2 regions of the Candidatus Williamhamiltonella endosymbiont of Tuberolachnus salignus genome follow, and region 1 is predicted to be linked to the other one. Evidence: predicted binding sites of a transcription regulator. Region 1 holds the regulator's gene; the other holds the start of a gene.

Region 1 (5,338 bases):
ATCAAGGCATTTTTCAGGGGTTAAATCACCCCTTAACGGTGACTCGATATCATTCACTGGTCGTTGAAACCGATTCTTTACCTGAAAATTTTGAATTAACAGCCTGGACTGAAAAAGAAGGTCGTATGGATGAAATCATGGGTATCCGACATCGCACTTTACCCTTAGAGGGGGTACAATTTCATCCTGAAAGCATTTTTAGTGAAAACGGTCATCAATTATTAAATAATTTTTTAAATGGACCACGGGTTCGATGATAAAAAAATCTCCTCATTTTCATCTTTCATTCTTACATCCTCGTTATTGGCTCACTTGGTTTGGCGCGGGATTTCTTTATCTTTTAGTATGCCTTCCTTACCCCATAATTTATCGTTTGGGGACGTGTATTGGACGTTTATCCATGTATTTTCTTAGACGTCGAGTCAATATTACCTCTCGTAATCTAGAACTTTGTTTTCCAGAAATTTCTCTTTTTGAGCGCCAAAAAATGGTCAAAAAAAATTTTGAAGCCTTAGGAATAGGTCTTCTTGAATCGGGCATGGCTTGGTTTTGGCCAGATTGGCGTGTCAAGCATTGGAGTCGATTGATTGGTTTGGAATGTGTTGAGAAAGTACAAAAAAGTAGACAGGGGATATTATTAATAGGTGTACATTTTCTGACGCTAGAATTTGCCGCTCGTATTCTTGGCCTGCACAAGCAGGCTATTGGTGTTTACCGGCCGCACAATAATAAAGTGATTAATTGGATCCAGATTTATGGCAGGACAAGATCCAATAAAGGGTTGATAGACAGAAATCATATAAAAACAATGATTCTTTGTTTAAAAAAAGGTGAAATACTTTGGTATCTTCCAGACCATGATTATGGCCCTCGCAGCAGTGTTTTTGTCCCATTTTTTGCAGTTGAACAAGCGGCTACCACCAGGGGTACTCATCTGTTGATCAGCAAAGGGAGTGCAAATTGTGTGCCTTATCACCTGGTCAGATTGCCTGACGCCAAAGGCTATCGAATGACCATATCGCCTGCATTGAACAATTTTCCACTTCAAGATGAAACTGAAACCGCCGCTTCTATGAATAAGGTCATTGAAAACATCATTCAAAAGGCGCCCGAACAATATATGTGGCAACATAGGCGCTTTAAAACGAGGCCTAAAGGCGAGGAATCATTATATTAGCCTTTCTAGGGACCTAATATAGGTCACAGGTCTATTAAAAAAACTATCACTTGTCGTAATGTCTTTAAGTGACTTTTTTAACAGTGCCATATAAAAGCCGTTGGCAACAGTCATCTTTTCAATATCGGCCTGGCGAGTCAAATCTTGTTCTGAAGTACTGACACTTTCATCAATCATTCAGCTCCCTCAGCAGGCGAGTGTTAATGTAAAGTTTTCCACGACCGGCATTCACTTCTTCTAGTATCCCGATTTTTACCAGTTGCTTAAGATAAAGCGATGCTGTTTGCCGCTGTGCAATCCCCGCTTACTAGATTTTCTATTCTGCAGCAGGGTTGCATGAACAGCATATTAACCAGTTCGTAGGTGTAAATTTTGGGGAGCTTTCCTGTACATCCGTTACCAGCAGGGAACGGATGAATGCTTTCAAACTGGTAATGTGCCATGGCCATCTTAATCAGTGGATCAATATCGTTCTGTTCATTGATAAACTGCTCCCAGTTTGACAGTAACGTGCGAATCTTCTCTTCTCCTTCCGGAGGGGTATATACGACGTTCATATACTGATCGCGCAAAACAGTACCAGAAGTCTTCCTTACATCGGTTTCGACTGCCCGCAGTTTGGTACAAATCTGCATTGCGACCCTGACACATAACGGATGCGTCTTCAGTAACTCAACTCCATCATACATCGCCGTACGATAGAGAAGAGCCTCTTTAGTAGCCGGATCAGCCTGTTCAACTTTAGAAAAATCCGCTACAAGAGCTTAGTAAAAAATTCCTCAGGAAAAGGTCGCTCTCTTTAAATAGGGAGGATGATTAAAATAATCAGAGTTTTGTTTACAGTTTTATTCATATGCAAAGTAAGTTGATTAATGATAAAAAATGGCTTGCCAATGAATGAATTGTATGAAATAAGGGCTCTGAGTAAAACGAGATAGCGTTCTCGATTAATTGTGGTTTTTGAGCAAGAACTTTTAGGCAAGAACGTAAGTGTTGTAGATTACTTCCCTTCCGGCTTTTTCTCTTAGTGCCTTCAGCAGACCAACAAGGCTCATTTTTTGATTTAAAATACCCGTAGTTGAGTTAAATAATTTAAAGGAAATTTTCAAGATGGCAAAAATTAAAGGTAAAGTTAAGTGGTTCAACGAATCTAAAGGTTTCGGCTTTATTACTCCAGACGATAATAGTAAGGACGTATTTGTTCACTTTTCTGCAATTCAAGATAGCGGTTTTAAAACTTTAGCCGAAGGTCAAGGTGTCGAATTTGAAATTGCGGATGGTCAAAAAGGGCCATCCGCAGTGGATGTTAATAAAATTTAGGATGGTCAAAAAGGGCCATCCGCAATGAATTTGACTGTGCCATATTAATAATCTTCATTGGCATAGGAGATGGTGCTTCGAGGCCGCTCCTGTGCCACCCTCAACGGCGGGTCTGCGAGCTCTCCTTGTCACATCTTCCCTTCTACGGGTAAAACCGTCACTTCTTAAGCCTGAATGGTGGTGTCTTGGCCTGAGAGATATTTTAACCAGGGATTCAAAACAACAATCGTTTTGCCATGAGCTGAAATTAAATTTTGTCTTTCTAATGTTTTTAAAGCCCGCCCAACTGTTTCACGAGAACAACCTGCCATTTGACCAATTTCTAGACGAGTGCTTTTAATTTGCATCCCATCGGGATGAGTCATGGCATCGGGTTGATGCGCGAGTTTTATCAATGTTTGCCCAACACGTGTCGCCACATCTAAAAATGCCAGTTCTCCTATTTTTTCTGATGTCGTTTTCAATCGACTTGCCATCTGTGCGGATAAACGAATTAATATGTCGGGATTAATTTGGACGAGGGTTCGAAATTTTTTATAAGAAATTTCAGCTAATTCAGAGGGGGTTTTCACTCGTATCCAAGTACCCTGGGGTTGAGCGGCTAAAAATAATCCGATCTCCCCAATAAAATTTCCTCGATTTAAATGAGACAATATGATTTCTTCACCGTTTTGAGACTTCATCAGGGAGATGAGAGAACCTTTTACAATATAATAAAGTGTTTGAGATTCACAATCTTCACTTACAAGATTGATTTTGGGCGGATATGTACGAATATTGCAATGAGAAAGAAACCATTCAAAAGTTGAATCCATTTTTTGCGCTGAGAGCAACATAACTTATATCCTTATTGTAAATGAGGCATTTTTAAATTACTTATTATAAAAACTAATAAGACTTTTAATTAGTTTAACATCAAATTCGACAGCTACTTTACCTTGATTTTTATGATTTTCATTAAAATATTTTTAATATCAAATCATTTTTTATTGAAGCAAATTTTGGGATCTTGGCTTTGACTCACCATTTGTGACGCGAACACCATCTTTATTTTGAAAGGAATTGGACATGTTGATTCAATTAACGATCAGTAACTTTACTCTTGTGAGTCAATTGGAAATTGATTTTCAATCGGGGATGACCAGTATCACCGGTGAAACAGGTGCAGGAAAATCTATCGTAATTGATGCCTTAAATATGTGCTTAGGCGGCCGTTCAGAATCTGGAATGGTAAGTTCGAGGGCTCTTCGTGCAGATATGTGCGCTCGCTTTTCTCTAAAGGATAAGAGTTTGGCGATGCAATGGTTAAAAAATCAAGAATTAGACGAAGATCATGAATGCTTACTGCGTCGCACTATTGGTGCTGATGGACGTTCTCGAGGATTTATCAATGGCACACCTGTTCCTCTGTCTCAATTACGAGAATTAGGCCAGCTTCTTATACAGATTCATGGCCAGCATACCCATCACTGTTTGCTGAAACTGGACCATCAAAAACAATTATTGGATGCGTATTCAGCAGAGCACCATTTATTCATAAAGATGAAAAATGCGTATGAAACCTGGCATAACAGCTGCCGACGATCGGCCGAACAAAAGAAAAAAGCGGTGGAAAATGATGCCCGTCATCAGCTTTTGGAATATTATCTTAAAGAACTCAATGCATTGGATCCAAAGCCAGAAGAGTATGAAAAAATAGAAGCGGAGCATAAACGTTTAGCGAATAGAGCTCAATTATTGAAAATGAGCCAAGAAGTTTTACAAGGGCTGTGTGAAAGTGAACACCAGAGTATTTTGAGTCAGCTTTATTTTTCTCAAAAACAGCTGATAGAATTAAGTGCTATGGATCATTACTTTAATAATTTATTAAATATGCTTAAAGAAGCGATCATTCAAATTAAAGAAGTCAGTGATGAAATCCGTCATTACAGTCAAAAAATCAATATGGAACCGGATTGCTTAGCATCATTAGAGCAACATTTATCCAATTATTTAGATTTGGCTCGTAAACATCATGTCTCTCCAGAACGTTTAGCAGATCAACATCAACACTTATTGGATGAACAACAACAATTGATTGAGCAAAATATAGATCAGGAAGATCTTCTTCAAGCAACAGAAAAACAGTATCAGCAAGCATTAGAGATAGCCCATGAATTACATGAAAAACGGCAATTTTATGCTAAAGAGCTGTCTGCCTTAATCACTGAAAATATGCGAAATCTGGCGATGCCCTATGCAAAATTCAGCATTGACACCTATTTTGATCCCAAACACCTCAATATTTATGGTGCGACTCGTGTTGAATTTTTTGTCACAGTGAATCCAGGTCAACCATTACAGCCCCTGATTAAGGTGGCCTCGGGAGGAGAAATATCACGGATTGCCCTGGCAATGATGTTAAGTACTGCACGTAAAATGGAGATCCCTGCTGTCATTTTTGATGAAATAGATGTGGGTGTCAGTGGATCTACGGCGGCTTTAATGGGTCGCTTGTTGCGACAATTAGCCGCCTCGACACAGGTACTTTGTATTACTCATCTTCCACAGGTTGCCGCTTGCGGGCATCAACATTTTTTATTTAAAAAACAAAGTGATACAATAGAAACAGATATTTATGTTCATTTATTAGATAAAAAAACGCGTCTAGAAGAGCTGGCACGTCTTCTTGGAAAAGGAAAAATAACAAAAAATACACTGGCGAATGCAAAAGAATTACTTGTTATGTAAATCTCTTTTCAAGAGAATCACCTCCACTATCATTACTATTAAGGAATCTATGACCATGTGCTTTAAGATGCTGATCCATCCCATTTTGTTTTTTATGATATTTGTTTCAGG
Region 2 (5,338 bases), 620 kb from region 1:
CCTAAAGTTTGCAATTTAAACAGGCTTTTGGCACTGGCACTTTTTCCGTCTGAAATGACTTTAATATCACATTTAAATTGTTTTGCTTCTTTAACAAATTGGGCAGCTGGACGTGTGTGTAAACCATTTGGAGCTTCAATAGTAACTTCTTGTTCAAACATTCTGTTTACCTAAGTTTCAAAATTATAATGAAATTACACTTATTATCAGTTCTCGGCTCTTGTCAGTTTTCGATTATTATGTCTGGATTTTCTCCTGCTTAATATCCTGGCTGACAAGCTGCCATCCCTCTTTTTAGGATGGATATCAATCAGACACAGAGGTCATATTTTTTAACGAGCCACTCCTGCGAATGAACGACGATGCTGAGCATCATACGGACGATTTTGATCGCTGAGTGAACGAGTTGATCGCCTCTCTGATGATGGGCGACGTTCCCGTCGCTCCTGCGGACAATCACCTAAAAGTTTAATATTGATAGGCTTATTGAGAATATGTGTACGAGTGCAATGAGACACAATGTTTTTGTGCATTTCTTTTGGCAGCTCGATGGTCGAATGGGAGGGAAACAAGCTGATGTTGCCAATATAACGGCTGCTGATATCACCTTCATTTGCAATGGCCCCCACTATGTGACGAATCTCTACACCATCATTACGACCCACTTCGATACGATACAGTTGCATTTCTCCAATATCGCGTCGTTCTCGGTAACAAGGGCGTTCAGACGAGTCACGATAATCACGCCAGCGATGAGTTGAACGGACCTCTCTTTCATGACATTCGCGACGCGCTGAACGAACAGGATCTGGCGGTAAAATTAACGGACGCTCACTCTGGGCCATTTTTAGCAAAGCGGCTGCAATCATTTCTAAATCAAATGGTTCTTCTGGCCGTAATTTTTTCAGCAAAGTTTTATACATTTCCAAATCACTGCTTTCAATGTGTTGTCTGACTGTAGCGGCAAATTTTTCTAATCGACGTTGGCTGAGTAATTCTGCCTTGGGTAACTGAATCTCCGGAATAGGCTGTTTTATAACACGTTCAATATTTTTTAATAAACGGCGCTCGCGATTTTCAACAAATAACAAGGCCCGCCCCGCCCTACCGGCTCTTCCTGTACGACCAATACGGTGAACATAAGACTCAGAATCCATGGGAATATCATAATTAACAACAAGACTAATACGATCAACGTCCAAGCCTCTTGCGGCTACATCAGTAGCAATTAAAATATCTAAACGACCATCTTTTAATCGCTCTAAAGTTTGTTCACGTAAAGATTGGTTCATATCACCGTTTAACGCCGCACTGTTATAACCACTGTCTTCCAATGCTTCTGCGACTTCCAGTGTAGCGTTTTTTGTTCGTACAAAAATAATAGCAGCATCAAAATCTTCTACTTCTAAAAAACGAACCAAAGCTTGATTTTTACGCATACCAAACACAGGCCAGTAACTTTGATTGATATCAGGTTTAGTGGTGACATTAGAATGAATGCGAACTTCTTTTGGCTCTTTCATGAAACGGCGAGTAATGCGGCGAATGGCGTCTGGCATAGTCGCGGAGAAAAGTGCTGTTTGATGTTCGGCGGGGATTTTAGCCAGGATGTTTTCCACATCTTCTATAAATCCCATACGCAGCATTTCATCAGCTTCATCCAATACCAGACCTGTCAACGAAGATAAATTCAAAGTGCCTCGTTTTAGGTGATCTAATAAACGCCCTGGGGTACCCACCACAATCTGTGGTCCTTGACGTAAAGCTTTTAATTGAACGTGATACGGTTGCCCCCCATAAAGTGCTAATACGTTAATGCCTTTCATATACTTGGAAAAATTGGTTAATGCTTGAGCAACTTGAACAGCGAGTTCACGGGTAGGTGCTAACACCAGAATTTGAGGGGCTTTGATATCAGGTTTAATATTCTGTAAAAGAGGTAAACCAAAAGCCGCTGTTTTTCCGCTTCCGGTTTGTGCCATTCCGAGCACATCAGAACCGTTTAGCAGATGCGGAATGCATTCCAATTGGATAGGAGAAGGTTTTTCGTATCCTAAATCAGTAAGAGCAGAAAGAATAGATGGGGACAGCCCCAATTTAGAAAAAGAGATAGGTAACTCAATCGTCATGTAAAAATGCCTCATTAAAAATGGCGGCCAGTCTACATAACTTGTCGAAAAAAAATGGAATGATTTTCATTGAAAAGTGTGAACTGGCTCAAATTAAATTATAAAAAATAACAATGATCTACTAGTTAGGTATATAGTTAGGGGTAAAACAAAAATAAATCAGTTGGGGGCGTATTTAGTTTTGTTTTTAATGCTTTACCCTCTAATAAATGCGCCTGTTTTTGACCCATCAGTGCCAATCCTGACAATTCACATCGAAGGCTTCATAGACAGTATCAAAATTTGTGTCTGTGTTAAATGAGTTCCTAAATTCTTAAAATAGTTAAATTTTTAAAATCTATCAGGAAATCTCCAATCCTTAAAAAAGAATTACGTTCAAACAATCAGAAACAAAGGGGCCGTATTATACAGCACTCCTCTCTGATATAAAAGCTGCACTTAATTTGGCGCCCTGTTATGCGCTTTTATTGAATGCGCCTACCCTAAATTAATTTAAAAAATTTTTACTGTTTCTGCGATTCTTCGAAAGAGGAATCAACAGGAGTATCTTCTATTTTATGTTCAGAAGTATCCGCTATAGCATCTTTGATGCTTAAACGAATACGGCCTTGGCGATCAATCTCTAAAACTTTGACTGATACCTGTTGCTTTAATTTTAAATGATCTGTTACTTTTTCTACCCTACCTTCAGCGATCTGCGAAATATGAACCAACCCTTCTTTAGCAGAGGCAATCGAAACAAAAGCACCATAATCTGCAATCCGGGTTACTGTTCCTTGATAAATGCGCCCCACTTCAATATTGGCTGTAATTTCTTCGATGCGTTGTTGAGCAAAGGCAGCACTTTTTTGACTTAACGCAGCAATAGTAATATTGCCATCATCTGAAATGTCAATCTTGGTATCCGTTTCATCAGATAGCGCACGGATCACCGCTCCCCCTTTACCGATAACATCTTTAATTTTTTCAGGATTGATTTTTATATTGTAGATATGAGGGGCATACTGAGAGATGGTAGAACTCGCTGAACTAATGACCTGATTCATCACACTCAAAATATGTAAACGTGCCGCTTTTGCGTGATGCAAAGCAGATTGCATAATTTCAGGTGTAATACCTTCAATTTTCATATCCATTTGCAATGCAGTAATGCCTTCAGAAGTCCCTGCTACTTTAAAATCCATATCACCGAGATGATCTTCATCGCCTAAAATATCAGATAACACAACAAATTTATCCTCTTCTTTGACGAGCCCCATAGCGATACCTGCAACGGCAGATTTGATAGGCACACCTGCATCCATAAGGGCAAGAGAAGCACCACAGACCGAGGCCATCGAAGAAGAACCGTTCGATTCTGTAATTTCTGAAACCACCCGAACAGTGTAAGGAAACTCTTCTATATTCGGCATCACAGCCATCAATGCTCTTTTTGCTAAACGAGCATGACCGATTTCGCGTCGTTTAGGTGAGCCAAGCATGCCTGTTTCTCCCACAGAATAAGGCGGGAAATTATAATGAAATAGAAAAGAATCTGAGCGTTCGCCCATCAGATCATCTATTGTTTGAAGATCACGCGAGGTACCCAAAGTCGTTGTGACCAATGCTTGAGTTTCACCACGAGTAAATAATGCCGACCCGTGTGTACGGGGTAAAATACCTGTACAAGCGTGTAAAGCCCGAATCATATCCTTATCACGACCATCAATACGAGGCTCGTCTTTTAAGATACGTTGCCGCACGAGATTTTTCTCAAAATCGTAAAGAATATCTTGAATTTGCTCCGCATTTACAGTTTCGTTTTCTTTTAAAATCCTTTCAATAATATTTGTTTTTATCTCATTCAATTTAGCGTAACGTTCTTGTTTATCGGTAATAAGATAAGCGTTGCTTAAATCTTTTTTATCTTCTTCTGTAATACAGGATCTCAATTTTTCATCCACAATTTTAGGTGTAAAAGGCCATTTTAATTTACCTGCCTTTTTCACCAGATCATTGATGCTTTCAATGACGATCTGCTGCTGCTCATGACCAAAAATAATAGCGCCTAACATTTGCTCTTCAGTTAAAATATTGGCTTCTGATTCAACCATTAAGACTGCGTTTTTTGTACCGGCAACCACTAAATTTAAATCACTTTGTTTTAACTCTTCAGGAGTAGGATTAAGCACATACGCCCCATTGATAAATCCAACCCGGGCAGCGCCTATAGGCTCATGAAATGGGATACCGGATAAGCTTAATACAGCAGAGGCGCCTATCATGGCAACGATATCTGGATTCACCTTCGGATTCACAGAAACGACCGTCGCTATGACCTGTACTTCATTTAAAAAATCTTTAGGAAATAGAGGTCTGATAGGACGATCAATTAAACGAGAAGTTAAAGTTTCCCCTTCGTTTGGGCGAGTTTCACGTCGAAAAAAATTACTGGGAATACGGCCAACAGCATAGCTACGTTCTTGATAATGTACGCTTAAAGGGAAAAATGTTTGTCCAGGTTTGGCCTCTTTTTGGGCGACGACAGTAACCAAAACGGCAGTACCTTCAATGATTACCATTACAGCGGCCGTAGCCTGGCGGGCCATCATGCCCGTTTCTATGGTGACTTTGAGCTGCCCGTAATCAAATCTACAGATAGTCGGAGTGAACAAAATAGTATCCTTTTCTTATATAATAGGCGGTGTGAAATTTTTTTATGATGCTTATTTCTAAATCAGTATCAGAAAGCGATAAACGATAAAATTGATATATTAGATAAACTGTAGAAAAAGGGGCCGATTGGCCCCCTTTAATGTGATTATTTTCTGCATTATTTACGTAGACCTAAGGATTGTATCAGATCTGTATATTTGGATATATTTCGTTTTTTTAAATAATCAAGCAACTTACGACGCTGAGAGACCATGCGCAAGAGACCCCTGCGGCTATGATGATCTTTTTTATGTTCTAAAAAATGTTTTTGCAAATCATTAATTCTTAGTGTCAACAGAGCAACTTGAACTTCAGTAGAACCTGTATCATGAGCAGAACTACCATGCTCAAGCACTACTTTGGCTTTTTGTTCAGCATTTAGAGACATAATTTTTAACCTCAAAAAATGTAATAGAATGGACCCGATCTCTAATTCAGAAATTGACTACATCAAGCTTTGTGCCATTCTATTTTGTGTTGATATTCTCCCTTCTTAAAGCAGTAGGGCATTTCTG

What was found. Region 1 encodes CRP, which controls carbon source genes, mostly activating them, when cyclic AMP is high. Its sites were predicted from a motif close to ATGTGANNNNNNTCACAT; they were not measured.
Region 2: a site for CRP is predicted at 2,206-2,223, ahead of yrbN (protein YrbN). Genes of this name have one in related genera too.

What each region holds. Positions count from the first base shown of each region.
Region 1 is NZ_OZ026471.1:459,038-464,375, reverse strand. It holds gene AACL23_RS02185 (aminodeoxychorismate synthase component II) at 1-257, shown strand, start outside; gene lpxL (LpxL/LpxP family Kdo(2)-lipid IV(A) lauroyl/palmitoleoyl acyltransferase) at 254-1,177, shown strand; gene AACL23_RS02175 (hypothetical protein) at 1,169-1,354, opposite strand; partial or broken gene AACL23_RS02170 (Fic family protein) at 1,347-1,920, opposite strand; gene cspE (transcription antiterminator/RNA stability regulator CspE) at 2,288-2,497, shown strand; gene crp (cAMP-activated global transcriptional regulator CRP) at 2,662-3,333, opposite strand; gene recN (DNA repair protein RecN) at 3,566-5,227, shown strand; gene bamE (outer membrane protein assembly factor BamE) at 5,283-5,338, shown strand, end outside.
Region 2 is NZ_OZ026471.1:1,074,580-1,079,917, forward strand. It holds gene ptsH (phosphocarrier protein Hpr) at 1-161, opposite strand, end outside; gene AACL23_RS05120 (DEAD/DEAH family ATP-dependent RNA helicase) at 333-2,129, opposite strand; gene yrbN (protein YrbN) at 2,119-2,199, opposite strand; gene pnp (polyribonucleotide nucleotidyltransferase) at 2,633-4,783, opposite strand; gene rpsO (30S ribosomal protein S15) at 4,942-5,211, opposite strand.